3 regions of the Streptomyces sp. NPDC048473 genome follow, and region 1 is predicted to be linked to each of the others. Evidence: predicted binding sites of a transcription regulator. Region 1 holds the regulator's gene; each other region holds the start of a gene.

Region 1 (9,377 bases):
GTGGCTCAGCCACAGCAGCCCGTCCTTCGCGGCGCGCAGCGTGGAGTAGCTGGCGGCCTCGACGGGCAGCGGCACGATCCGGTCGGCGAGTCCGTCGAGGTCGATCCGGGTGACGGGCAGCGCGGTCGGGTTGTCCTCGCTCTCGCCGCTCTTCTCCTTCTCGGTCGGGCGCCCGTGGCGCTGCGGCCCGAACGGGGAGGGCGTGGTGGCGGCGAGCGTCAGCAGATGCGGACGGCAGGCGCCGATGAACGCCAGGTCGAAGACATGGGCGTCGTAGACCGGGTCGAAGGACCGCTCAGAGAGGAACGCGAGGTGCTTGCCGTCGGTGGTGAACGCGGGGGCGAAGTCCCGGAAGCGCAGCGGGGTGGCCTCGGCGACCGAGAGATCGGCGAGGTGCGCGAGCTTGAGCTGCCTGAGCGGCTCGGGCCCGGGGTGCGACCAGGCGAGCCAGGAGGAGTCGGGCGAGAAGACGAGGCCCGAGGCGTCGCCGTGCTCGCTGCGGTCCACCTCGTGGACCTCGCCGCTCTCCCGCTCGACGATCAGCACCCGCCCGTCGTGCGCGGCGACGGCGAACCGGCTGCCGTCCGGGGCCGCTTCCAGGTCGAGGACCCTGCCGATACGGCCCGCGGCGAGGCGGCGCGGTACGGCGCCCGGTGCGGTGCCGGTGGCGGGTGCGCATTCCAGTGCGTCGTCGCCCTCGGCGTCGGTGACCCAGACGACGTGCTGGTCGCCGTCGGCCTGGAAGGTGCGGGGCAGCCTGGCCCGTACGCCCGGTTCGACGGCGAGCGCCCGGGCCGGGCCCTCGCGGTGGGTGACCCAGTGGACGGCGCCGCGCGTTCCGACGGCGCTGCCGCGGCCCGTACGGTCCGGGGACGCGGAATCGAGGTTGCTGCCGGCGTGCACCGAGTGGGGCTGGAGGTCGGCGCGCTGGCCGCCGAGCCGGATGCCGATGCGGCGGGGCTCGGCACCTTCGAGGTCGTCCAGCAGCCAGAGTTCACCGGCCGAGGCGTAGCCGACGCGGGTGCCGTCGGTGGTCGCGTGGCGGGCGTAGAACCCTTCGATCCCGGTATGGCGGCGCAGGTCCGAGCCGTCGGGGAGCGAGGAGTAGAGCGCGCCCACACCTTCGTGGTCCGAGAGGAAGGCGACGCGGTCACCCACCCACATCGGGGACTCGATGTTCCCGTCGATGTCCTCGTGAAGCCGTACGAACTCCGCCGGGCCGTCGCTCGCGCCCTCCTCCGCGATCCACAACTTGCCCGCGGTACCGCCCCGGTAGCGCTTCCAGGTGGCGGCCTCGCGCCCCATGGTGGCCGCGAGCAGCAGGACCCGTCCGCCGGGCCCGTACGCGAGGGAGCCGACCGGCCCGTACGGCAGGGTCCGCGCGGGCCCGCCGTCGACCGGGACGGCCCTGGCCCAGCTGCGCCGCAGCGACGCCTGTCCCTGGGTGCTGATGACCAGTACGTGGCCCTCGGGCGTCCAGCCGCGTACGGAGGTCCGTGCGTCGCCCCAGTACGTGAGCCGCTTGGAGGGGCCGCCGTCGACCGGTGCGACGTGCACTTCGGGCACCCCGTCCCGGGTGGACGTCCAGGCGACGCGGGTTCCGTCGGGAGATATCCGCGGGTTGGTGACAGGTCGGTTGTCGGCGCTGACACGCCAGGCTCGGCCGCCGTCCAGCGGCGCCAGCCAGACATCGTCCTCGGCGGTGAAGGCGATCAAATCGCCCTGAACATGGGGGTATCGGAGGTAGGCAGGCTGCGTCACATCGATCACCCTAGGCCGCTGGCGTGCTCCACGGAACTGGGTTGGCCGGAGTCCGCCGGATGGTTGTGTGTCGGACACACTCACTTACCCAGGGGCGATTCGGTCACCGTGACCGTCACGGTGACCGTCGGGCGGGCGCCGCCACTGCCGCCGCCCGGGGGCGGATTCGCCCCGGCGGTCGACGGGGCGGCGTTGCAGTTGCCGAGCACATCTGCCCGGAAGACGACCTTCCCGCCGGTCTTCGCGGTCAGGTCCCCCCGCACACACCGCCCGTCGAGCTCCTGGGTGACCTTGCCGGTGATCGCGATGTCCTTGCCGTTCTTGGTCCTTCCGGTGCAGTCGACGTCCGCGATCAGGTGTGCGGAGGCGGAGGGCGAGGCGCCCCGGACTCGGTCCCCGTCGATGTCCGCCGTGCAGTTCAGCCACTGCACATCGACGCCGTTGCGCTCCAGGGCGCTGGTGCCGGTCAGGTCGGTGGTCACAGCGATGGATGCGGAGTTCAGGCTGCCCGTCGGCTCACAGGCCACGACACCTGCGACCGCCGCGCCCGCGAGTGCGGACGCGGCCAGAAAGCGACGGGTTCTTCCCTGACCCCATGCCCTTGATGTCCCCATACGGGCAGCTTCCCACCGTTCCCCCACGGAGCGGTAGACGGCTTGCGGCCACAACGGGGCGGCGCAGGCGCGCCGGAGGGGGCTTACGCCCAGCGGCCTGTGCGCCCCGGCAGAGGGGGCTTACGCCCAGCGGCCTGTGCGCCCCAGCAGCAGTGCCGTCGCCGCCGTGCCCGCCGTCGAGGTGCGCAGGACGGACGTTCCGAGCCGGCAGGTCCGGGCGCCCGCCGCGGCGAAGGCCGCCAGTTCGTCCGGCGACACACCGCCCTCGGGGCCGACGACCAGCACGATCTCGCCCTGGGTGGGGAGCTGGACGGTGGCCAGCGGCTCACTGTCGTAGCCCCGGTCCTCGTGCAGGACGGCGGCGAAGTCCGCCGTGGCCAGAAGTGCGGCAACCTGATTGGTCGTCAGTGCGTCCGCCACCTCGGGGAAGCGCACCCGGCGCGACTGCTTGCCCGCTTCCCGGGCGGTGTTGCGCCATTTCGCGAGGGACTTGAGGCCGCGGTCGCCCTTCCACTGCGTGATGCAGCGCGATGCCTGCCAGGGCACGATCGCGTCGACACCGGTCTCCGTCATCGTCTCGACGGCGACCTCGCCGCGATCACCCTTGGGCAGGGCCTGTACGACGGTGATACGGGGTGTGGGCCACGGCTCCTCGTGGGCCGTCGCCAGGCCGGCGACCACGAGCCGGTCCTTGCCCTCGGCGGTCCTGACGACGCCTTCCGTCCAACGGCCTTGGCCGTCCGTCAGCACGACGTCCTCACCGGCGTGCAGCCGCTTCACCGATACGGCGTGCCGTCCCTCGGGTCCTTCCAGGACGAACTCGGGCCCGTCGGGGACCTGTTCGACGACGAAGACCGGTGCGGTCACTGCGTACTCCCTGTGCTCACTGCCGCCCGTGCGGCGTCCAGTTCTTCGGCGAGCAGTCCGACCAGCCGGCCGGCGGGCAGCTCGCGTGCCATCCGATGCCCCTGCCCCGCCCACAGTGCCATGCCCTGGGCGTCCCCGGCCTTTGCTGCCGCCTTGCGCAGCCCGGCCGTCAGATAGTGGACCTGCGGGTAGGCGGCGGGGGCGTACGGACCGTGCTCGCGCATGAAGCGGTTGACCAGGCCGCGAGCCGGGCGGCCGGAGAACGCCCGAGTCAGGGCGGTCCGTACGAACAGCGGGTTGGTCAGTGCCTGCTTGTGCAGCAGATTCGCCCCGGACTCGGGGCAGATGAGGAACGCCGTGCCGAGCTGCGCCGCCTGGGCACCCGCGGCGAGCACCGCGGCAATCTGCGCCCCGCGCATCAGCCCGCCCGCGGCGATGACCGGCACCTGAACGGTCTCGCGGACCTGGGACACCAGGGAGAGCAGTCCGATCCCGGTGCCGTCGGTCTGCGGGTCGTCGCGGTGGGTGGACTGGTGGCCGCCCGCCTCTATGCCCTGGACACAGACCGCGTCGGCGCCCGCCCACTGCGCGGCCTGGGCCTCCTCGGGCGTGGTGACCGTCACGACGGTGTACGTGCCCACGCCGGCGAACGCGTCGAGGGTGTCGCGGGTCGGGCAGCCGAAGGTGAACGAGACGGCCGGGACCGGGTCGTCCAGGAGGATGGCGAGCTTGGCCTCGTAGCCGTCGTCACCGCCGCTGGAGTCCGGGTCGTCGAGCGGGGTCTCGTACCAGGCGGCCTCACCGGCGAGCTGATGCCGGTACACCTCGACGGCGCTCGGGTCGGCGAGACCCGGCTGCGGCATGAAGAGATTGACGCCGAACGGCTGACCGGTCAGCCCGCGCACCTGTTTGATCTCGTTGTACATGCCGTCCGCCGTCTTGTACCCGGCGGCGAGGAAGCCCAGTCCGCCCGCATCGGCGACGGCCGCGACGAGCTGCGGACAGGACACACCACCCGCCATCGGGGCCTGCACGATCGGATACCGGCAGAGATCGGTCAACACGGATGACATGACCGCATCGTGTCACGTCCTGCGCGCCTCGGCGTGCGCGGCCTGCGGTCCACTTTGTCCCCAAACGCCGGACGGGCTCGGCAGGCGAGCCCGTCCGGCGGCAGGGAACGGTGTACGGGGCCGTCAGCGGCCGTTGAAGGCGTCCTTCAGCCGGGAGAACAGCCCCTGCTGCCCGGGCTGGAACTGGCCGGTGGGCCGCTCCTCACCGCGCAGCTTCGCCAGCTCCCGCAGCACTCGCTCCTGCTCCGGGTCCAGCTTCATCGGGGTCATCACCTCGACGTGCACGATCAGATCGCCGCGCCCGCCGCCCCGCAGATGCGTGATGCCGCGGCCGTGCAGCGGGACCGACTGGCCGGACTGGGTACCGGGCCGGATGTCGACCTCCTCCAGGCCGTCGAGCGTCTCCAGCGGCACCTTGGTGCCGAGCGCGCCCGCCGTCATGGGGATGGTGACCGTGCAGTGCAGATCGTCGCCGCGGCGCTGGAACACCGCGTGCGGCAGCTCGTGGATCTCGACGTACAGATCGCCGGCCGGGCCGCCACCGGGGCCGACCTCGCCCTCGCCCGCGAGCTGGATGCGGGTGCCGTTGTCGACACCGGCGGGGATCTTTACGGTGAGCGTGCGCCTGGACCGGATGCGGCCGTCGCCGGCGCACTCCGGGCACGGGGTCGGCACGACCGTACCGAAGCCCTGGCACTGCGGGCAGGGCCGCGAGGTCATGACCTGGCCCAGGAAGGACCGGGTGACCTGGGAGACCTCGCCGCGGCCGCGGCACATGTCACAGGTCTGGGCGGAGGTGCCGGGTGCGGCGCCCTCGCCGTTGCAGGTCGTACAGACGACGGCCGTGTCGACCTGGATGTCCTTGGTGGTGCCGAACGCGGCCTCGGCGAGATCGATCTCCAGCCGGATCATCGCGTCCTGGCCGCGCCGGGTGCGCGAACGGGGTCCGCGCTGCGACGACGTACCGAAGAACGCGTCCATGATGTCGGAGAAGTTGCCGAAGCCACCCTGTCCGAATCCGCCCGCGCCACCGCCGCCGGAGGCGGACAGCGGGTCACCGCCGAGGTCGTAGACCTGCTTCTTCTGCGGGTCCGACAACACCTCGTAGGCGGCGTTGATCTCCTTGAACCGCTCCTGGGTCTTCGGATCGGGGTTCACATCCGGATGCAGCTCGCGAGCGAGCCGCCGGAATGCCTTCTTGATCTCGTCCTGAGATGCGTCGCGGCGCACGCCGAGTACGGCGTAGTAGTCCGTGGCCATTTACGACTCCGCCAGGATCTGTCCGACGTAACGTGCCACTGCGCGTACCGCTCCCATCGTTCCGGGGTAGTCCATGCGGGTCGGTCCGACCACGCCGAGTTTGGCGACTGCTTCGTCGCCCGAACCGTAGCCGACCGCGACGACGGACGTGGAGTTGAGCCCCTCGTGGGCGTTCTCGTGCCCGATACGTACGGTCATGCCCGAGTCCTTGGCCTCGCCGAGCAGCTTCAGCAGCACGACCTGCTCCTCCAATGCCTCCAGCACCGGCCGGATCATCACAGGGAAGTCGTGCCCGAAGCGGGTGAGGTTGGAGGTGCCGCCGATCATCAGCCGCTCCTCCGTCTCCTCGACGAGGGTTTCGAGCAGGGTGGAGAGCACGGTGGACACGGTTCCCCGGTCCTCGCTCTCGAAGGATTCCGGCAGATCCTGCACCAGCTGCGGGACGTCCGCGAAACGGCGTCCGACGACCCGGCTGTTCAGCCGGGCCCGCAGATCGGCGAGAGAGGTCTCACCGAACGGAGCGGGGCAGTCGATCATGCGCTGTTCGACCCGGCCGGTGTCCGTGATCAGCACGAGCATCAGCCGGGCGGCTGCCAACGACAGCAGCTCCACATGCCGGACCGTCGACCGGGTCAGCGAGGGGTACTGCACGATGGCGACCTGCCGGGTCAGCTGCGCGAGCAGCCGTACGGTGCGGCCCACGACATCGTCGAGGTCGACCGCGCCGTCGAGGAAATTGTGAATGGCCCGACGTTCCGGCGACGAGAGGGGCTTGACGCCCGCGAGCTTGTCGACGAAGAGCCGGTAGCCCTTGTCCGTCGGGATGCGTCCCGCACTGGTGTGGGGCTGGGCGATGAAGCCCTCGTCCTCCAGCACCGCCATGTCGTTGCGGACGGTGGCCGGGGAGACCCCCAGCTTGTGCCGCTCGGTGAGCGCCTTGGAACCCACGGGCTCCTCGGTGCCGACATAGTCCTGGACGATGGCGCGCAGCACTTCGAGTCTGCGTTCGCTGAGCATCGCGCACACCTCCAGCTGTGTTTCCTCGGTGGTTCTCGGGCCGTTCCTGCTTCATTCCCAGGAATCCGCCTGGCACTCTGTCCTCGCGAGTGCCAGCAATCCCCCGGTCAGTGTACGGCGGCCGAGTGGGGGCCTAGCAAGGGCGACCGGCCACGCTACCGCGAGACTGCGCAGGTCGTTGCCGATAGCGTCGCGGTATGGACGCCTCTTGGGAAGAGTTCGGCTGGGAGCGACTCGGTCACGGAGTGGGCCGGCGCCGCCTTCCCGGATGGGATGCGACAGTCGCACTGGTGGTCGGAGCGGATGGAGTGCTGCTCTACGACACCGGATCAACACTGCGCGAGGGTGCGGAAGTGCGGACCCAGGCACAGGCCCTGCTCGGCCGGAGGGTGACGCATATCGCACTCAGCCACCCCCACTTCGACCATGTACTGGGCACCGCCGCGTTCTCCGGCACCCAGGTGTACGGAGCGGTCGGCATGGTCGCGCTGCTGAAGCTCGGGGCGGACGATCTGCACGCCTCTGCGGTACGCCACGGAGTGTCCGAACACGATGCGGCGGAAGCCGCCGATGCGCTGGTGGCGCCGCACCATGAGGTGTGCGGCGAGTGGACGCTCGATCTGGGCGGCGGCCGTCAGGTGCTGCTGGCGGATGTGGGCCCGGCCCACAGCGGCCACGATCTGGCGGTGCTCGTCCCCGGCTCCCCCGCGGTGGTGCTCTGCGGCGACCTCGTCGAGGAGTCCGGCGAACCGCAGGCGGGCCACGACGCCGTCCCGTCCCGCTGGCCGGCCGCGCTGGACCGGCTGCTGGCGCTGGGCGGCGAGGACGCGGTGTACGTTCCGGGGCACGGAGCGGTGGTGGACGCGGCGTTCGTGCGGGACCAGCGCGACCGGCTGGCCATGCTCTTCGGCGTGTCGTGACCTGCTCTCGTCCTATCGTCATTTGATGCGCAGCTACCAGCCGGACCTGACCCCGCCGTGGAAGAAGTCCGCCCCCGTTCCCGAGGTCCCCGCCGAGCCCGATCTGGTCGTGGAGGAGGTCTCCACCGGATTCTGCGGTGCGGTGATCCGCTGCGAGAAGACGGCCCAGGGTCCGACGGTGACCTTGGAGGACCGCTTCGGCAAGCACCGGGTGTTCCCGATGGAACCGCGGGGCTTCCTGCTGGAGGGCCGGGTGGTCACACTCGTACGCCCGTCGGCGGCCGCTCCGGTACGCCCCGCGCGCACGGCCTCGGGTTCGGTCGCGGTCCCCGGGGCGCGGGCCCGGGTCGCACGTGCGGGCCGGATCTATGTGGAGGGCCGCCACGACGCGGAGCTGGTCGAGCGGGTCTGGGGTGACGATCTGCGGATCGAGGGCGTGGTCGTCGAGTATCTGGAGGGCATCGACGACCTCCCGGCCATCGTGCGCGAGTTCTCCCCCGGCCCGGACGCCAGGCTGGGCGTCCTGGTCGACCATCTGGTCCCCGGCTCCAAGGAGTCCCGGATCGCCTCCCAGGTCTCGGACGCGAACGTGCTGGTGGTCGGCCACCCCTACATCGACGTGTGGGAGGCGGTGAAGCCGTCGTCCGTGGGCGTCACCGCCTGGCCGGTGGTCCCGCGCGGCCAGGACTGGAAGACGGGCGTGTGCCGCGCGCTGGGCTGGCCCGAGAACACGGGCGCGGCCTGGCAGCGAATCCTGTCCACGGTGCGCTCGTACCGGGATCTGGAACCGGCACTGCTGGGCTCCGTGGAACACCTGATCGACTTCGTGACGGCGCCACCTCAGTAGCACCTCCGCCGGACCTCCCAGCCCCTCCGGCGCTTGAGGAGCGGGGTCCGGGGCAGAGCCCCGCGTGCCCCTCAGTCCACCAGATCCCGCACCACCGCATCCGCCAGCAACCGCCCCCGCAACGTCAGCACCGCCCGCCCCTCCCCGTACGGCACCCGCTCCAGCAGCCCGTCCTCCACCGCCCGCCCCGCCGCAGCCAGTCCGGCGGGCGCCAGCAGCGACAGCGGACACCCGTCGACCAGCCGCAGCTCCAGCAGAATCCGCTCCACCCGCCGGTCCTCCGCGGAGAGGATCTCCCGCCCGGCCCCCGGCGACCGTCCCTCGGCCAGAGCCTGCGCGTACGCCCCCGGATGCTTCACGTTCCACCAGCGCACCCCGCCGACATGGCTGTGCGCCCCGGGCCCGGCACCCCACCAGTCGGCACCCCGCCAGTACAGCTCGTTGTGCAGGCAGCGGCCCTCGGGCGTGCGGGACCAGTTCGACACCTCGTACCAGGAGAAACCCGCCGCGGCCATCGCCTCGTCCGCGATCAGATACCGGTCCGCGTGGGCATCGTCATCGGTCATCGGGATCTCGCCGCGCCGGATCCGCCGGGCCAGCTGAGTGCCCTCCTCGACGATCAGCGCGTACGCCGACACATGGTCCGGCCCCGCCCCGATCGCCGCGTCCAGCGAGGCCCGCCAGTCGTCGTCGGACTCCCCGGGCGTGCCGTAGATCAGATCGAGGTTCACGTGCTCGAAGCCCGCCTCCCGAGCCTCGGCGACACACGCCTCGGGCCGCCCCGGCGTATGCGTACGGTCCAGGATCTTCAGCACGTGCTGCCGTGCGCTCTGCATCCCGAACGAGATCCGGTTGAAGCCGCCCTCCCGCAGCTCGGCCAGATACGCCGGACCGACGGACTCCGGGTTGGCCTCGGTGGTGATCTCGGCATCGTCCGCGAGCCCGAACTCGTCGCGGATCGCCCCCAGCATCCGTACCAGGTCTCCGGCGGCCAGCAGGGTCGGCGTACCGCCGCCGA
Region 2 (9,377 bases), on a different contig from region 1:
CAGCGGGCGTTCGGGGGCGGGGCCCGGGGCCCCCGGCCACGGGCGGGGCTCGGTCCAGCCGCACATGCCGAGGCCCGGTACCCCGCGACGGGGTACCGGGCCTCAGTGGCTGGGCGGAGCTACACGCTAGTGGGAGTGGCCGTGACCGTGACCGGCCTCCGGCTCTTCCTCGGCCGGCTTCTCGACGACCAGCGTCTCGGTCGTGAGCAGCAGCGACGCGATGGACGCGGCGTTCTCCAGCGCGGAGCGGGTGACCTTGACCGGGTCGATGACGCCGGCCTTCACCAGGTCGCCGTACTCGCCGGTCGCGGCGTTGAAGCCCTGGCCCTTGTCGAGCTCGGAGACCTTCGAGGTGATGACGTAACCCTCGAGGCCGGCGTTCTCGGCGATCCAGCGCAGCGGCTCGACGGCAGCGCGGCGCACGACCGCGACACCGGTGGCCTCGTCGCCGGTCTTGCCGAGGTTGCCGTCGAGGACCTTGACGGCGTGGACCAGAGCGGAGCCACCACCGGAGACGATGCCCTCCTCGACCGCGGCGCGGGTCGCGGAGATGGCGTCCTCCAGACGGTGCTTCTTCTCCTTGAGCTCCACCTCGGTGGCGGCACCGACACGGATCACGCACACGCCGCCGGCCAGCTTCGCGAGGCGCTCCTGGAGCTTCTCGCGGTCCCAGTCGGAGTCCGTGGCGTCGATCTCGGCCTTGATCTGGTTGACCCGGCCCTTGACGTCGCCGGGCTCGCCGCCGCCGTCCACGATCGTCGTGTCGTCCTTGGAGACGGTGACGCGACGGGCGGAGCCCAGCACGTCCAGACCGGCCTGGTCGAGCTTGAGGCCGACCTCCTCGGCGATGACGGTCGCACCGGTGAGGGTGGCGATGTCGCCGAGCATGGCCTTGCGGCGGTCACCGAAGCCCGGGGCCTTCACCGCGACGGCGTTGAAGGTGCCACGGATCTTGTTGACGACCAGGGTCGACAGGGCCTCGCCCTCGACGTCCTCGGCGATGATCAGCAGCGGCTTGGAGCCACCGGCCTGGATGACCTTCTCCAGCAGCGGGAGCAGCTCCTGGATCGAGCCGATCTTGCCCTGGTGGATCAGGATGTACGGGTCGTCGAGGACGGCCTCCATACGCTCCTGGTCGGTCACCATGTACGGGGACAGGTAGCCCTTGTCGAAGGCCATGCCCTCGGTGAAGTCGAGGTCCAGACCGAAGGTGTTGGACTCCTCGACGGTGATGACACCGTCCTTGCCGACCTTGTCCATCGCGTCCGCGATGAGCTCGCCGACCTGGCTGTCCTGCGCGGAGAGCGCGGCCACGGCGGCGATGTCGGACTTGTCGTCGATCGGGCGGGCGGTCGCGAGGAGCTCCTCGGACACGGCCTTGACCGCGGCGTCGATGCCCTTCTTCAGGGCGGCCGGGGAAGCACCCGCGGCGACGTTGCGCAGACCCTCGCGGACGAGCGCCTGGGCCAGCACGGTGGCGGTGGTCGTACCGTCACCTGCTACGTCGTTGGTCTTGGTCGCCACCTCCTTCACCAGCTGGGCGCCGAGGTTCTCGTACGGGTCGTCGAGCTCGACCTCGCGCGCGATGGTGACACCGTCGTTGGTGATGGTGGGAGCGCCGAACTTCTTGTCGATGACGACGTTGCGGCCCTTGGGGCCGATCGTCACCTTGACCGTGTCGGCAAGCTTGTTGACGCCGCGCTCAAGGGCGCGACGGGCGTCCTCGTCGAACTTCAGAATCTTCGCCATGGCAGCTGAGTTTTCCTCTCAAATGAACTGCGCCCCCGACCACCCGGCTGGTAATTCGCAGGGGGCCAGGGGCGCAGAACAGAAGCAAACGTGGGTGAATTACTTCTCGATGATCGCGAGCACGTCGCGAGCCGAGAGGACGAGGTACTCCTCGCCGTTGTACTTCACCTCGGTGCCGCCGTACTTGCTGTACAGCACGACGTCGCCGGTCTTGACGTCGAGCGGAAGGCGCTCGCCGTTCTCGAAGCGGCCCGGGCCCACGGCCAGGACGACGCCCTCCTGGGGCTTCTCCTTGGCGGTGTCCGGAATGACCAGGCCGGAGGCCGTGGTCTGCTCGGCGTCGAGCGGCTGGACCACAATGCGGTCCTCGAGCGGCTTGATCGCAACCTTGGTGCTGACGGTCGACACGATCCGGTCTCCCCCTTCGGAGATCTCACGGGGTTAAGAGTCTTTGGGTGGCGACCAGGTGGATCCGTCGTCGCGGGTGCCGGACCTGCCAGTCGCACAGTACTGCTGGCACTCTCCAGTGGTGAGTGCCAGCACTGAGACTATGACCGGGATTAGCACTCGGTCAAGCGGAGTGCCAATTCAGCCAGTCGTGGCGTCATGCGGGCCCCCGCTCGCACACGGTGCGACGGGTGCCGATCGCATCCGACAGTCCGGACAACGCAAAGGTCTGGACAACACAGGAACAACGCAGGGACGGACCGCGCCGTTCCGTACGACCGTGGCTTCATGCTCGAACCTCCGTACCAGCCGTCGAACCCGCTCCCGCATCGTCCCTCGGCCGCGCAGGACTCCTCGCGCCCCGTGAACGGCTGCCTCGATGCGCTGCTGGGTCTGCTGCTGGTCGTCCTGGAGGGGCTGATCTGTGTGGGCGTCCTCTATTACCTGATCCTCTCGCGGTGGGACCCCGACGGCCAGGAGACGACGGAGCCGCCGCCGATGGACTGGAGGCCCGTCCTCATCTTCGGCGGGATCGCCGCGGTGATCTGCCTGTTCGCCGTGGTGCTGATCCGCGCGAACCGGCCCTGGGCGGGCGCGATCCAGATCCTGGCCGCGCTCCTGCTGTGCGCGGTGGCGGTACTGATCGGGCACGAGGACTACCGCCGCTCGCACCCGGCGACGGCCTCCGCTCCTTCGTACGATCCCGGCCGGTCCGGCCACCAGTGCCTCAGCGGTGGCGACAACCGCGAGTGCCGGGACTCCGGCAGCTGACGGCAGGCGATGACGACCAGCGACCCCGGCGCCCCGTGATCGCCGCGCGGATGCACCGGCGGATGCGCCTGCGGGCCCGCCGCGGGTGCCGGCCGCGGGTGGGTCACCTTCTGTGCGGCCTTGCGGCTCAGCCGTTCGATCGGGTCCACCGACTGTGCGCACCCGGCGGTGGCGGTCAGGAACGCACCGGCTGTCAGCAGTCCGGCGAGCAGCCGGTGCGCCCTTCTCATACGTAGTCCTCCAGCCGGGCCACGGCGTACCCCTTGTCCGTGATGGTCTTCATGACCGCCCGGACCAGGTCGGCCATGCTGCCGCCCCAGTCCTTCCGGCCCCGGAAGTGCGTGAGGATGATGTCACCGGGGTGCAGGTCCTGGTCCTCCTCGCGCCACTCCATGTGGTCCGGGAACGCCTCCGCGTTCCAGAGCGGCACGGCCTTGATGCCGCAGGACTTCGCGATGCGGAGCGTGTCCACGTTGTAGTTGCCGTACGGCGGGCGGAAGAGGGTGGGCCGCCGCCCGTAATGCTCCGCGATGACGGCCTGCTGGTCGCAGATCTCGCTCTTCTGCTCGCTGTACGAGAGCCCTGGCAGGTAGGGGTGGTTGAGCGTGTGGTTGTTGAGGCCGACGCCGAGGCGCTGCATCTCCAGGAAGTACCCGTAGCTGTTGCTCACCAGGTAGTCGCTGAGGAACGCGCTGTACGGGATGTCCAGCTCGTCCATCATCTGCAGCAGTTCGGGGTCCTTCTCGTCACCGTCGTCCATCGTCAGGAAGACGATCCGGTCCTTGGTCGGGACGGTGGTGAAGACCGGCGGCAGCGAGTCGTCCCCACCCTCGACCTCGAACCCCTCGCGGGTGGTGATGTGCGGTTTCACGGCGGGTGGAGGGGGTGCGATCAGCGGTGGCCTGTCCAGCCCCCATTTCTTGGCGAGGGCCGCCCGTACGGCCGGGCTGAACCTCGCGTTCTCACGGGATCCGGCAGGTGCGCCGCCCTGGCCGGCCCGCTGTCCGGGGCCCGCCCCCTGCCCCAGGCCGCCCGGGGGCCCGGCGGCGGGCCGGGCCCGGTACTCGTCGCCGTCGCCGGACGAGCCGCCGCTTCCGGAGGCGCAGCCGGAGCCGACCGCGGCGACCAGGAGTGCGGCCAGGACCGCGCAGGCCGGCCGATGCCTGCCGGAGCCCCGCCCGCCTCCCGGTTCGGGTGCGCCCGATCCGCTCCGTTTCATGGTTAATTCTTCCTTTTGTCGTACAAGATGCATGGCGTCGCATCCTGCCAGCACGTGCAGGGCGCCTCGGCCCGACACCGCCACAGGGCCCACCGGTCAACCCGGCTGGCTCACAATGGGGCAGGTGAACGCCTTCGCCCCGAACGACCCGTCCGACGCCGACGACCGGTCCGGCACTCCCGACCCGTCCGAAGCCAATGACCCGTCCGACGCCAACGACCCGCTCACCGCTTTCATGGCCCTGCGCACCCCCGAGGGCGCGGCGCTCCTGGACGGGCTGCGGTCGTACGACCCCGCCCAGGAGCTCGCCACCGCCACCCGGCTGCGCCGCACCCACCCGGCCTCCCTGGTCTCGGCGGCGCTGGGGCAGGCACGGCTGCGGCAGCGGGCGGTGGCGAAATTCGGCGCCGAGGACGCGTACCGGATGTTCTTCACGCCGAACGGCGTCGAGCAGGCGACCCGTACGTCGGTGGCCACCCATCGCGCACAGCGGTTCGTGGAGGCGGGCGGGGTGCGGAGCGTCGCCGACCTCTGCTGCGGGATCGGCGGCGACGCGATCGCGCTCGCGCGGGCGGGCATCTCTGTCCTCGCGGTGGACCGCGACCCGCTGACCGCCGAGGTGGCTCGCGCCAACGCCGTCGCGCTCGGCCTGGACGGTCTGATCGAGGTGCGGTGCGCCGATGTCACCGACATCGACACCTCGCCGTACGACGCGGTCTTCGTCGACCCGGCGCGGCGCGGCGGCAGGGGCAGGATCTTCGACCCCGAGGCGTACTCACCGCCGCTCTCCTGGGCGACCGGCGCCGCGCTCAAGGCCCCCCGCGCCGCGCTGAAGATCGCCCCCGGCATCCCGCACGAGGCGATTCCGGCGCAGGCGGAGGCCGAGTGGATCTCGGACGGCGGCGATGTGAAGGAGGCGGTGCTCTGGTTCGGCGAGGGCTTCGCGGCCGGTTCCTACCGCGCCACCGTGCTTCCGGCCCGCGCCACCCTGTGGTCCGGCGCGCCGCTGCCCGCCCCGCCCGTCGGCCCGGTCGGCCGCTATCTGTACGAGCCGGACGGCGCCGTCATCCGCGCCCATCTGGTCGCCGACATCGTGGCGCGGTGCGACGGCCGACTGGTCGACGAGACCATCGCGTACGTCACGAGCGACGAGCCGTACGACTCCCCGTACACCGCCGGCTACGAGATCACCGACCAGCTGCCGTTCAACATGAAGAAGCTCAAGGCGCTGCTGCGGGAGCGGAAGGTCGGCGTCCTGACGGTGAAGAAGCGCGGATCGGCCGTCGAACCGGAGGAGCTGCGCCGCAGGATGAAGCTCCAGGGGCCGAACGCCGCGACGGTCTTCCTGACCCGGGTGGCCGGAGCCCCGACGATGCTGATCGGCCACCCGGTGCCGAAGAAGACGCCCTAGGCCAGGTCGGTCAGGTCCTCGGCGTACACCTGCGAGAGCGGCTGAGGACCCACGTACTGCTGGCAGTTGCACTGCCCCGACTCGAAGCGGACCGGCTTCTTGGACTCGTCCCAGGCCGTCGGCACCTCGACCCGCTCATGGCACTTGCCCTGCTTGTCGTGCTTGGCGAGATGGTGCGTGCAGCCGCAGACCGGCTCCGGCGGCTTATGGGCCGCTTCGAGGGCCAGCCGCTCCTGCTTGGCCGTCTCCAGCAGCTCCAGCTTGCGGGTGTGCCGGTTGCGCAGCGCGGTACGGACGTTGTCGACCGCCCATCCGAAGCCGCCCGTCCAGAAGATGATGAGCACCCACCAGTACCACTCCATGTGACACTCCTCCCCCTGCGTGACTCATGTATCCGGTCAGGATAGGTCCGGGGTCAGCGGTGGGCGCCGCCCCCGACGGAGAACAGCGGCTCCGGAGCGGACGCCCCGATCAGTACCCGCAGCACCCAACGACGGTGGGCGAAGGCCGTGCTGATGCCGATCAGCCCGACGATCCAGCCGGTCATCCCCAGTCCCACGACCAGGGCGACCCGCCCGAAACTGTCCCGGGCCGCCTCGGCGGTCGCCGGGACGGCGATGCACGCGTACAGCCCGAGCGCGCACAGCGCGAAGGACATCAGCAGCCAGACGAGGCTGACGCCCGGCCTCCGCAATCGCGCGTCACGCACCGGATCGCGGTCCAACTCACCCCAGACGGCGAGCAGTCGGCGGATATCGCGGTCACGGCGCAGACCGATGACGACGAAGGCGATCGCGGGCACCATGCAGCAGGCGCCCAGGCCGGCGAGGATCACACCGAGCAAGGCGCTGAAGATGTCGTACGTCTCCTCCAACGTAATGATCGCCGCGCCCACAAGCGACCAGCCGAGCGCGCACAGTGCTCCCCACAGCCACAGCAGCCCCAGCCGCCCCGGTGAAACATGCATCTTCACCAACGCCCCGAGCACCACGGCCCGGTCGGTGAGCAACGCCTCACGGTCGGGCCAGGTACGTATCTCCACGGGCGGTGGGGGCGGCGGCAGTTGCGCACGGCGAAACATGTGCCCGACCCTACCGACCGGGCACCCGGCTCCCTGCGGCGGCACGGTGCGCCGGGGCCGCCGGGGTGCCATGCTGGAAAGGGACACATGGAGGTTCGCGATGGGGTTCTACGTCGAGCGGATCGTGCCCCGGATCGTCGATGCCGTCGGCGGAATGAAATCGGTCGAACCGCTGCGGCGCCGGGTCTGCGAAGGCCTGTACGGCGAGATCATCGAGATCGGGTTCGGCTCCGGACGCAACGTTCCGTTCTACCCCGATGCCGTCACCGACGTGGCCGCGGTCGAGCCGTCCGATCTCGGCTGGAAGCTGGCCCATGACCGTATCGACGCAGGGCGCACCCCGGTGCGGCGCGCCTGTCTGGACAGCCAGTACCTGCCGTTCGAGGACGACACCTTCGACGGCGCCCTGTCCACGTGGACGCTGTGCACCATCCCCGACGCCGATGCGGCGCTGCGCGAGGTACGGCGGGTCCTCAAACCCGGCGCGACCCTGCACTTCCTGGAGCACGGACTGGCGCCGGAGGAGGACGAGAACATACGCCGCTGGCAGCGCCGCCTCGATCCGCTGGAGCGGCGGCTCTTCGCCGGATGCCATCTGACCCGGCCGATCGCCGAGATGCTGATGGCCGCGGGGTTCACGATCGTCGACCTCGACGTGTTCTACGAGAAGGGCGCGCCGAAGACGATGGGCGCCGACTCGATGGGCGTCGCCGCGCCCTGACGGGGCCGGTGCCGGAGGCGGGGCTCAGGCGTTGCGCAGCGCCTCGATGTCCAGCTTCCCCATGCCCAGCATCGCCTTCATCGCCCGCTCGGCCTTCGCCGGGTCCGGGTCGGACAGCGCCTCGTTCAGCCCCTGCGGGACGAGCTGCCAGGACAGGCCGTACTTGTCCTTGAGCCAGCCGCACTGTCCCTCCTCGCCGCCCTCGGTGAGCCGGGACCACAGGGTGTCCACCTCTTCCTGCGACGCACAGTCCACGGACAGCGAGACCGCCTCGGTGAAGGGGAACTGCGGGCCGCCGTTGAGCGCGATGTACTCCTGGCCGGCCAGGAGGAAGTCGACGGTCATGACCTTGCCCGTCTCGCCCGGCGCCGCCTCGTTGTAGTACGTCGTGTTCAGCACCTTCGAGTCGCCGCCGAAGACGGAGATGTAGTGATGCGCGGCTTCCTCGGCCTGGTTGTCGAACCACAGGAAGGTCTTGATCTTCTGCATGGTCTGCTCCTGTCGGGTGGCACGGGGGTGGATGGTGCCGAAGGTTGTGCAGGGTAGACCGGGCCGGCGCCCGGAACTCATCGGCCGGCGCGTTCCAGAAGCGCCGCGCGGTCCAGGAGCATCGCGCGTTCCCGTTCGTTGCGGGTCAGTCCGGCCGCCCGTACGAACTCCGCCCGCGCCTCGTCCGTACGTCCCGTCCTGGCCAGCAGATCGCCGCGGACGCTGGGCAGCAGGTGGTAGCCCTTGAGCGCCGGTTCGTCGGCCAGCGCGTCGACCAGGCAGAGGCCGGCCGCCGGTCCCTGCGCCATCGAGACCGCCACGGCCCGGTTCAGCTCGACGACCGGCGACGGTGCGATCACTGCGAGGCGGTCGTAGAGGGCGGCGATGGTGGTCCAGTCCGTGTCCTCGTACGTCACCGCCCGGGCGTGGCACGCGGCGATCGCGGCCTGCACGGCGTACGGGCCGAGACCGGCGCCCTCCTGCGTCGCCGCCACGGCCCGCTCCAGGGCCGCGACACCGCGCCGGATCAGCAGATGGTCCCAGCGGGCCCGGTTCTGGTCGGCCAGCAGCACCGGCGCACCGTCCGGCCCGGTCCTGGCGGCGGTGCGCGAGGCCTGGAGTTCCAGCAGCGCGACCAGGCCGTGGACCTCGGACTCCTGCTCCATCAGGCCCGCGAGCACCCGGGCCAGCCGCAGCGCGTCCTCGCACAGTGCGGGGCGCAGCCAGTCGTCGCCCGCGGTCGCCGCATACCCCTCGTTGAAGATCAGGTAGATGACTTCGAGCACGGAATCGAGGCGGGCGGCGCGCTCGGGTCCGTACGGCACCTCGAAGGGGACGCCCTCCCGGCCCAGGGTCCGTTTCGCCCGGACGATGCGCTGGGCGACGGTCGGTTCGGGGGCCAGGAACGCGCGGGCGATCTCATCGGTGGTGAGCCCGCCGAGCAGTCGCAGGGTGAGGGTGATCCGGGCCTCGGTGGAGAGCACCGGATGGCAGGCGGTGAAGATCAGCCGGAGCAGGTCGTCGTCGATGTCGTCCGCTTCCGCGGGCTCGGGCGGCGGCACGTCCTCCAGGGCCCGCCCGACCTCGGCCAGCTTGCGCGCGTACGTCTCCTTGCGACGTACGAGATCGATCGCGCGGTGTCTGGCAGTGGCCATGAGCCAGGCGCCCGGCCGGTCCGGGACACCTGACTCCGGCCACTGTTCCAGCGCGGCCACCAGGGCGTCCTGCGCGAGTTCCTCGGCGATGCCCACGTCCCGCACGATGCGGGTGACACCTGCGATGATCCGCGCGGACTCGATCCTGAAGACCGCTTCGACCGCCCCGGTCGCGCTTGCTGCCGTCACGGTCACTCATCAGAGCAGCCGTGCCGGGGCGCGGCAAGCGGGGCCGGTCAGAGGCCGGTGGCCTCGTCGATCTGGCGGACCTCGGAGGTGACGGTCCAGTTCGCCGGGTGGATCTGGAGGAACCGCTTGGTCCATTCCAGGGCCTC
Region 3 (9,377 bases), on a different contig from region 1:
GGTGGCCCCACAAAGGGGTCGATGGGCGTCGCCGACTGGATCATGGGCTTCAAGCAGCGCGGTCACCGTGTCGAGATGGGCAAGTTCTTCGACTATCTCTTCACCGACAAGAACGTCATCGACTTCGCCGACGAGTACGACCTGCTGCCGGTCACCGACAGCGCCTCCGCGGCGATGGAGTCCGACCCCAAGTACAAGCCGCTGTGGAAGTTCCTGGCCGCGCTGCCGAACTCGGAGTTCTACCCGTTCGGCAAGACGTCCTGGGCGCGGGCCAGCGAGTCGATCAAGGAGAACATCGGCAACGCGGTCGCGCCGAGCGGGCGCCCCGAGAGCGTGCTGGGGAAGATCGCGCAGGACGCGAGGGCGGCGGAGGACGCGGAGTAACGGCCGGCGGCGCTTCGGCCGGGCGATATGTTGGCTGATATGACCGCCCCTCCGAATGGCCCCGACGACACGGACGGCCCCGTCGGTCTCTCCGACAGGGACCGTGCCGTGCTCGCCGTCGAACGGCAGTCGTGGGCCGGGCCGGGGGCGAAGGAGCGCGCGATCCGCGAACAGCTCGGCATCTCGCCCACGCGCTACTACCAGCTGCTGAACGCGCTCCTCGACGACCGGCGCGCGCTGGAGGAGGACCCGGTGACGGTGAACCGCCTGCGCCGGGTACGCGACGCGAGACGGGGGCGCCGCTGAGGGGCGTTCCCGGGTGCGGCGTGAATTTCGGCCTCGCCGGCGTTTGAGGCGCGGGGTCCGACGGGGTGGAACCCCGGGTTCGGGAAGGGGCGGGTAGGGGAACAGGCCCGCCGCAGGCGCCCCCAACCCCCGCACCCCGCTATAGGCTCCCCTCATGGGCAGCAACCCGGAAGCACCCGCGCCGAGCGAAACCCCGTCCGAGCTCCCGATCCCCACCACCCCATCCGGCCGAGAAGCTCTCGCCGCGATCCTCGCGCGCCCGGACCGTGCGGTCATCGCGCTCGATTTCGACGGGACGCTCGCCGACATCGTCCCGGACCCGGAACAGGCCCGCGCCCACCCCTGCGCCGTCGACGCGCTCGTCGCGCTCGCCCCGAAAGTGGCCTCCATCGCGGTGATCACCGGCCGCCCGGCCGGCGTCGCGGTCCGGTACGGGGGCTTCGCCGGGGTGCCGGGGCTCGACCACCTCGTCGTCCTCGGCCACTACGGCGCCGAACGCTGGGATGCCGTGTCCGGCACGGTCCACACCCCCGCCCCGCACCCCGGCGTCGCCGCGGTCCGCGCCGAACTCCCGGGCGTGCTCGACCGGTTCGATTCGTGGCACGGCACCTGGATAGAGGAGAAGGGCCAGGCGCTCGCCGTCCACACCCGCCGCGCCGCCGACCCTCAGGCCGCGTTCGAGGCCCTGCGCGGCCCCCTCGGCGAGCTCGCCGCCCGGCACGGGCTGATCGTCGAACCGGGCCGCCTGGTCCTGGAGCTGCGCCCGCCGGGCATGGACAAGGGTGTGGCGCTCGCCCAGTACGTACGGGAGACGGACGCCGAGTCCGTCCTGTACGCGGGTGACGACCTGGGCGACCTCGCCGCGTACGCCGCCGTGGAGAAGCTCCGCGCCGGGGGCCCCGACGGCATCCCCGGCCTGCTGGTCTGCAGCGGCAGCGCGGAAGTGCCCGAACTGGCCGAGCGGGCCGATCTGCTGCTGACCGGCCCGGGAGCCGTCGTCGCCTTCCTGGCAGCCCTGGCCGAACGGATCTGACGCCTCACTCCCGCCGCAGCGCGTCCAGCTGGTCCAGGAACCACTGCTGCGGCGGCAGCGCCACCGCCGCCGCGGCCAGCCGCTCCGTGCGCGCGGCCCGTTCGTCGTCCGCCATCATGAGCGCCTCGTGCAGCGCCGCCGCCGTCGCGGACACGTCGTACGGGTTCACCACGACCGCGTCGCTGCCCAGCTCCTCGTACGCCCCCGCCTCCCGCGACAGCACCAGCGCGCAGCCGTGGTCGGAGACGACCGGGACCTCCTTGGCGACCAGGTTCATGCCGTCGCGGATCGGGTTGACGAGCGCCACGTCCGCCAGCCGGTACGCGGCGAGCGAGCGGGCGAAGTCGTCCTTGACGTGGAGCACGACCGGCGTCCAGCCCGTCGTGCCGTACACGGCGTTGATCTCGTCGGCGACCCGCTGCACCTCCGCCGTGTAGTCGCGGTACACCGCCAGGTCCTGCCGCGACGGGTACGCGAAGGCGACATGGACGACGCGCTCGCGCCATTCCGGCCGCTCGTCGAGGAGCGCGCGGTAGGCGAGCAGGCCGCGCACGATGTTCTTTGACAGTTCCGTTCGGTCCACTCGTACGATCGTCCTCCGCCCGGGGCCGACCTGCTCCCGAAGCGCCGCCATCCGCTCGTCCACGTCCGCCTCGTGCGCGCGCCCGCGCAGGAAGTCCGCGTCCGCGCCGAGCCCGTGCACCCCGATCCTGGTCCGCCCGGTGCCGCCCAGGATCTCCGTACAGCAGCCGATGAAGGCGTCCGCCCAGCGCCGGGTCAGGAAGGCCGCCCGGTCCGCGCCCAGGATGCCGTGCAGCAGCTGCTCGGCGATGTCGTCGGGGAGCAGGCGGAAGTAGTCGACGGGCGCCCACGGGGTGTGCGAGAAGTGGCCGATCCGCAGGTCGGGGCGGAGCTCGCGGAGCATGCCGGGCACCAGCGCCAGGTGGTAGTCCTGCACCAGCACCGCCGCACCCCGGCCCGCCTCCTCGGCGAGCGCCTCGGCGAAGGCCCGGTTGTACGTTTCGAAGGACGCCCACTGCCGCCGGAACTCCGCGTCGAAGACCGGTTCCAGCGGCGTCTGGTACAGCATGTGGTGGACGAACCAGAGCACCGAATTCGCGATGCCGTTGTACGCGTCCGCGTGGACGGCCGCGTCGATGTCGAGCATCCGTACGCCCTGCTCACCGACCCCGCGCCGGACCGCCTCCCGGTCCCCGTCACCGAGCGCGGCGCACACCCACAGCTTGTCCTTGACGGCGCTCAGCCCGGAGACGAGCCCGCCGCCGCCCCGCTTCGCGTCGAGCGATCCGTCCGTGGCGAGGGTGTACGACACCGGGCCGCGGTTGGACGCAACGAGGACCTGGGCAGCGGGCTGGGCTTCGTGCTCGGAGACCATGTTGCGGAATCTAGCCCGATCACGAACCACCCAAACGTGCGAAGTCAGGCCGCGTCAGGCCGCGCGGCGCGAAACGTACTCCTCGATCTCGCGCATCGGGGGCCGCTCCTCGGTGTCCACCGCATGGGTACGCGGTACGAAGCCGTCCTCGCCGCGCTCGAACTGGGTGAGCGAAGGCCGCACCAAATGACCGCGGGACAGACGGAGTTGAGCGGTCCGGTAGATCGCCGCCGCCATCCGGCCGAGCGCCTGCCCGTCCTGGTGGCGGTGCTTGCGCACCCCCACATCGACCTGGGCCAGCGCGTCCAGACCCACCGTGTGCAGCGCGTCGACCAGGAGGCCCAGTTCCACTCCGTAGCCGACGGGGAAGGGCAGCCGTTCGAGGAGGGAGCGGCGTACGGCGTACTCCCCGCCCAGCGGCTGGACGAAACCGGCCAGCTGCGGCCAGTGCAGATTGAGCAGCGGACGGGCCACCAGTTCGGTGACACGACCGCCCTGACCTGCGGTGTCACCGAAGGGGCGGTCGTACATCGCCTTCACGAACTGCACGTCCGGGTCGGTCAGCAGCGGGCCGACGATGCCGGAGACGAAGTCCGCCGAGAAGTCCTTCAGATCGGCGTCGATGAAGCAGACGATGTCACCGCCGGTCACCAGGAGCGACCGCCACAGCACCTCGCCCTTGCCGGGCACGGCGGGTATCCGGGGGAGTATCTCGTCCCGGTGCACCACCCGGGCGCCGGCCTCCCGGGCCACCTTCGCGGTGGCGTCCGTGGAACCGGAATCGATCACCACGAGTTCGTCGACCAGCCGGACCTTCTCCATCAGCTCGCGCCGGATCGTCGCGACGATCTCGCCGACCGTCGCCTCCTCGTTCAGCGCAGGCAGTACGACGCTCACGCTTCCGCGACGCGGGTCGCGGGCCTTGGCGGCGATGAGCCGGTCCAGCGGGCGGTCGGCTGCCGACCAGGAACGCCTGGCCAGCCAGCGTTCGGCCTCTTCCAGCACGGTCGATACTCCCTGTATGTGATCCATCTCGCGGTTCGGACGACTATCTCAACTGTCCGGTGCTTCGGTTACAGTCTTGAACAACGCGGATGGCCATCGCATGTCGGGGTCCGTCCGCCAATAAATGCCTGGATCGATGATCCAGTGCCACAGCGCTCATCCAGAGGGACTGAGGGAACGGCCCGTTGAAGTCCCGGCAACCCTCCCGCCGACCGCGAGGTCACGGTGGGGAAGGTGCCAATTCCGTCTTGTGGCGAAATGCGTCGCAAGGAAGATGAGGAGAAAGGGCCTCCGCCATCATGGCCGTGCAGACTGTTGCAGTAAGCACCAATTCTTCCGCCGAAGCTGCCGAAGCTGTTGATCTCGGTCCCGCCGCGGCGCTTTCCTGCCGCGAGTGCGGCGAGCGTTTCGAGCTCGGTCCCATTTTCGCCTGCGCGTCCTGTTTCGGGCCGCTCGAAGTGGCGTACGACCTGCCGAGCGGCACCCCCGACGAGCTGAAGAAGCGCATCGAGGCCGGACCCAACAACATCTGGCGTTACGCGCCGCTGCTGCCGGTCCCCGCCGATGTCGCGGACAAGCCCAACATCAACCCCGGCTTCACCAAGCTGGTCAAGGCCGACAACCTCGCCCGCGAGCTGGGCATCACCGGCGGCCTGTACGTCAAGGACGACTCCGGCAACCCGACGCACTCCTTCAAGGACCGCGTCGTCGCCATCGCCGTCGAGGCCGCCCGCGCCTTCGGCTTCACCACCCTCTCCTGCTCCTCCACCGGCAACCTCGCCGGTGCGGTGGGCGCCGCCGCCGCCCGCGCCGGTCTCCGTTCCTGCGTGTTCATCCCGCACGACCTGGAGCAGGGCAAGGTCGTCATGGCCGCGGTGTACGGCGGTGAGCTGGTCGGCATCGAGGGCAACTACGACGACGTCAACCGCTTCTGCTCGGAGCTCATCGGTGACCCGCTCGGCGAGGGCTGGGGCTTCGTCAACGTCAACCTGCGCCCGTACTACGGCGAGGGCTCCAAGACCCTGGCGTACGAGATCTGCGAGCAGCTCGGCTGGCAGCTGCCCGACCAGATCGTCATCCCGATCGCGTCCGGCTCGCAGCTCACGAAGATCGACAAGGGTCTGCAGGAGCTGATCAAGCTCGGTCTCGTCGAGGACAAGCCGTACAAGATCTTCGGCGCCCAGGCCGAGGGCTGCTCCCCGGTCTCCACCGCCTTCAAGGCCGGTCACGACGTCGTACGGCCCCAGAAGCCGAACACGATCGCCAAGTCCCTGGCGATCGGCAACCCGGCCGACGGCCCGTATGTCCTGGACATCGCCCGCCGCACCGGCGGCGCGGTCGAGGACGTCAACGACGAGCAGGTCGTCGACGCGATCAAGCTGCTGGCGCGCACCGAGGGCATCTTCGCGGAGACGGCGGGCGGGGTGACGGTCGGCGTGACGAAGAAGCTCATCGAGGCCGGTCTGCTCGACCCGGCGCTGACCACCGTCGTCCTCAACACGGGTGACGGCCTCAAGACCCTGGACGCGGTGGCCGCCACGTCGCAGGCGACCGCGACGATCCGCCCGAGCCTGGACGCGTTCCGCGCCGCCGGCCTCGCCACCAGCTGACCACCCGAGACCGAAGAAAGGCACCCACCATGAGCGTCAAGGTCCGCATCCCCACCATCCTCCGCACCTACACGGGCGGCCAGGCCGAGGTCCCGGCCGAGGGGTCGACCCTCTCCCAGGTCATCGAGTCCCTGGAGCAGAACCACCCGGGCATCGCCGCCCGCGTCCTGGACGACCAGGGCAAGCTGCGCCGCTTCGTGAACGTGTACGTCAACGACGACGACGTGCGCTTCGAGGGCGGCCTGGAGGCGGCGACGCCGGACGGCGCGGGCATCTCGATCATTCCGGCGGTCGCGGGCGGCTGCTGACCCCCTGTCCGGTTTCCCCGGACGACTTCACGGCTTTATCGGAATTGCCCCCTCCGCGAGAGAAGCGGAGGGGGCAATTCTGCATGGTTGAACGCGGTAGAGTGAGGGAAGTCCCCCGAGCTGCCCGTGCCGCCCGCATATGAGAATGCGCCCGGCCACGACAAGATGCAGCCAAAGTGTTCGATCTTCTTGCGCCATAAGTCGCCTTTGCCTGGCCCGACTTGCCCAGGAATCTCATGAATTCCCCCTATTCGGGCGTTCGGTGCTGCCCAGAATTCTCGTCCGATTGACCTGTTGCAGACGGCAGTTGGGCAGATACATTCGGCCGCGGTCGACGCGTTCCGGCGCACGCACCCTCTCCTGTCGGAGGGTGAGTTCTGACCCGGGCCCGCGAAGTGCGGTCCTGTGCAAGGGCCAGTAATAGGGGAGTTAGGCATGGCTCAGGGCACCGTCAAGTGGTTCAACGCGGAGAAGGGGTACGGCTTCATCGCGGTCGACGGTGGTGCGGATGTTTTCGTCCACTACAGCGCGATCCAGATGGACGGATACCGCACCCTCGAAGAGGGTCAGCGAGTTGAATTCGAGATCTCGCAGGGCCAGAAGGGGCCGCAGGCGGACATGGTCAAGCTCGCCGTCGGCTGAGCTCGGCGCGGTCGGCCAACGACACTACTCACGCACGGAGGGCCCGTACCCCTGGGGTACGGGCCCTCCGTGCGTCCGCGTCCGCGTGCGTGTCCGCAGCCACCCGCGAGTGGCTGTCGTTGCCCGCATCCCTTGTCCACATCCCGAGGGGGACGCTTGCACTCTCCGGGGGCGAGTGCTAATCATTGGCGTTAGCACTCTCCAGGTGAGAGTGACAGAACTTGGACCGGGCCGGTGAGGCCCGCAGGTCCGGTGGGGCAAGGAACCACCGGTCAGGCAGGCCGTCCGTCGCGGGCGCCACTCGGTCCGGAGAAATCCACCCCTGTCCGGGAGGACCACTTCACATGGCCAAGATCATCGCGTTCGACGAGGAGGCCCGGCGCGGTCTCGAGCGCGGCATGAACCAGCTCGCCGACGCCGTCAAGGTCACCCTTGGCCCCAAGGGCCGCAACGTCGTCCTTGAGAAGAAGTGGGGCGCCCCCACGATCACCAACGATGGTGTTTCCATCGCCAAGGAGATCGAGCTGGAGGACCCGTACGAGAAGATCGGTGCGGAGCTGGTCAAGGAGGTCGCCAAGAAGACGGACGACGTCGCCGGCGACGGTACGACCACCGCCACCGTTCTCGCTCAGGCTCTCGTCCGCGAGGGCCTTCGCAACGTCGCCGCGGGTGCCAACCCGATGGCCCTCAAGCGGGGCATCGAGAAGGCCGTCGAGGCCGTCTCCGCCGCCCTCCTGGAGCAGGCCAAGGACGTGGAGACCAAGGAGCAGATCGCTTCGACCGCCTCCATCTCCGCCGCCGACACCCAGATCGGCGAGCTCATCGCCGAGGCCATGGACAAGGTCGGCAAGGAAGGCGTCATCACCGTCGAGGAGTCCCAGACCTTCGGTCTGGAGCTGGAGCTCACCGAGGGTATGCGCTTCGACAAGGGCTACATCTCGGCGTACTTCGCCACCGACATGGAGCGCATGGAGTCGTCTCTCGACGACCCGTACATCCTGATCGTGAACTCCAAGGTCAGCAACGTGAAGGACCTCCTTCCGCTGCTGGAGAAGGTCATGCAGTCCGGCAAGCCGCTGCTGATCATCGCCGAGGACGTCGAGGGCGAGGCCCTGTCGACCCTGGTCGTCAACAAGATCCGTGGCACCTTCAAGTCCGTCGCCGTCAAGGCCCCGGGCTTCGGTGACCGCCGCAAGGCCATGCTCGGCGACATCGCCATCCTCACCGGTGGCACCGTCATCTCCGAGGAGGTCGGCCTCAAGCTGGAGAACGCCGGTCTCGACCTGCTCGGCCGCGCCCGCAAGGTCGTCATCACCAAGGACGAGACCACGATCGTCGACGGTGCCGGTGACAGCGACCAGGTTCAGGGTCGCGTCAACCAGATCCGTGCCGAGATCGAGAACTCCGACTCGGACTACGACCGCGAGAAGCTCCAGGAGCGCCTCGCGAAGCTGGCCGGCGGCGTGGCCGTCATCAAGGCCGGTGCCGCGACCGAGGTCGAGCTCAAGGAGCGCAAGCACCGCATCGAGGACGCGGTGCGCAACGCCAAGGCCGCCGTTGAGGAGGGCATCGTCGCCGGTGGTGGCGTGGCTCTGCTCCAGGCCTCGGCCGTCTTCGAGAAGCTGGAGCTCTCGGGTGACGAGGCGACCGGCGCCAACGCCGTCAAGCTGGCGCTGGAGGCCCCGCTCAAGCAGATCGCCGTCAACGGTGGTCTTGAGGGCGGAGTCGTCGTCGAGAAGGTGCGCAACCTGCCGATCGGTCACGGTCTGAACGCCGCGACCGGCGAGTACGTCGACATGATCGCCGAGGGCATTCTCGACCCGGCGAAGGTCACGCGCTCCGCCCTGCAGAACGCCGCGTCCATCGCCGCGCTGTTCCTGACCACCGAGGCCGTCATCGCCGACAAGCCGGAGAAGGCCTCTGCGGCCGCTCCGGGCGGCATGCCGGGCGGTGACATGGACTTCTGATCCTGACGGATCGGTAGTTCCTGTACAGCTTTGCCGCATCGGCCCCCGGGGATTCGTCCCCGGGGGCCGATGTCGTTCTCTGCGGGACGGGCTGCGCCCACGATGCCCGCCGGAGCACCGTGGGCGCGCGCTGTCCCGCCCTACGGGAGCCGGTCGAGGAGCCAGGTGCAGAGTTCCTCGGTCACGAGGGTGTGGCCCTCGTTCTGGGACGCGAGCTTGAACTCGTCGAGCCCACTGGCACCCGGCGGGAGCGCGGAGATGTCCTTGTACAGCTCCTCGTCCGTGTCCAGATCACCGACGTCGACCGCGCTGACGGCCGGGACGAAGCAGTGCGAGCGGATACGTGCGTCGGTCTTGAACCCGAGGATGGGGTTGAGGGCGTTGAACCCGTCGGCGAGGATGCCGAACCCTTCCAGCGAGCCGCCGGGTGCGCCGTCGATCGACGGGAGTCCGGACGTACGCACCTCGTTGGTCTTCAGCGTCACCACCCGCAGCTTCGCGACGAGTTCGTTGTCGCCCGGGGACTGGGTGTAGAGCTTGGTGCCCGCGACCGACAGACCCTTGCCCTCCAGGGCCAGTTCGCCGGCCTGCACATCGGTGCCGACGCCGTCGGCCGTGCCGTTGGCGACACCGACCAGCCGCGGCCGGCGCGGCCATTCGCCGATGGCCTCCATCTCCGCGAGGAACGCGGCACGCTCGTCGCTCCGGCCCGGCGTCCCGTCCCAC

What was found. The regulator HrcA, encoded in region 1, represses chaperone genes, less so after heat shock. The targets are predictions, from matches to a motif close to TTNGCACTCNGNNNNNCNGAGTGCNAA.
Region 2: the regulator HrcA is predicted to act here: its motif matches at 2,310-2,336, upstream of groES (co-chaperone GroES).
Region 3: the regulator HrcA is predicted to act here: its motif matches at 6,840-6,866, upstream of groL (chaperonin GroEL).

The regions. Positions count from the first base shown of each region.
Region 1 is NZ_JBICXE010000014.1:55,787-65,163, reverse strand. It holds gene ACGFU7_RS22665 (S41 family peptidase) at 1-1,761, opposite strand, end outside; gene ACGFU7_RS22660 (hypothetical protein) at 1,842-2,375, opposite strand; gene ACGFU7_RS22655 (16S rRNA (uracil(1498)-N(3))-methyltransferase) at 2,496-3,242, opposite strand; gene ACGFU7_RS22650 (nitronate monooxygenase) at 3,239-4,315, opposite strand; gene dnaJ (molecular chaperone DnaJ) at 4,439-5,575, opposite strand; gene hrcA (heat-inducible transcriptional repressor HrcA) at 5,576-6,592, opposite strand; gene ACGFU7_RS22635 (MBL fold metallo-hydrolase) at 6,790-7,512, shown strand; gene ACGFU7_RS22630 (DUF3097 domain-containing protein) at 7,538-8,359, shown strand; gene hemW (radical SAM family heme chaperone HemW) at 8,431-9,377, opposite strand, start outside.
Region 2 is NZ_JBICXE010000002.1:301,301-310,677, forward strand. It holds gene groL (chaperonin GroEL) at 127-1,749, opposite strand; gene groES (co-chaperone GroES) at 1,849-2,157, opposite strand; gene ACGFU7_RS04655 (DUF6234 family protein) at 2,485-2,967, shown strand; gene ACGFU7_RS04660 (polysaccharide deacetylase family protein) at 3,194-4,219, opposite strand; gene ACGFU7_RS04665 (methyltransferase domain-containing protein) at 4,302-5,597, shown strand; gene ACGFU7_RS04670 (hypothetical protein) at 5,594-5,959, opposite strand; gene ACGFU7_RS04675 (hypothetical protein) at 6,013-6,678, opposite strand; gene ACGFU7_RS04680 (class I SAM-dependent methyltransferase) at 6,779-7,399, shown strand; gene ACGFU7_RS04685 (VOC family protein) at 7,424-7,888, opposite strand; gene ACGFU7_RS04690 (RNA polymerase sigma factor) at 7,966-9,237, opposite strand; gene ACGFU7_RS04695 (YciI family protein) at 9,279-9,377, opposite strand, start outside.
Region 3 is NZ_JBICXE010000015.1:161,780-171,156, forward strand. It holds gene ACGFU7_RS24200 (ABC transporter substrate-binding protein) at 1-384, shown strand, start outside; gene ACGFU7_RS24205 (DUF3263 domain-containing protein) at 424-690, shown strand; gene otsB (trehalose-phosphatase) at 845-1,723, shown strand; gene ACGFU7_RS24215 (trehalose-6-phosphate synthase) at 1,728-3,119, opposite strand; gene ACGFU7_RS24220 (glucosyl-3-phosphoglycerate synthase) at 3,174-4,124, opposite strand; SAM riboswitch class I at 4,278-4,405, shown strand; gene thrC (threonine synthase) at 4,424-5,734, shown strand; gene ACGFU7_RS24230 (MoaD/ThiS family protein) at 5,764-6,042, shown strand; gene ACGFU7_RS24235 (cold-shock protein) at 6,478-6,684, shown strand; gene groL (chaperonin GroEL) at 7,029-8,651, shown strand; gene ACGFU7_RS24245 (hypothetical protein) at 8,792-9,377, opposite strand, start outside.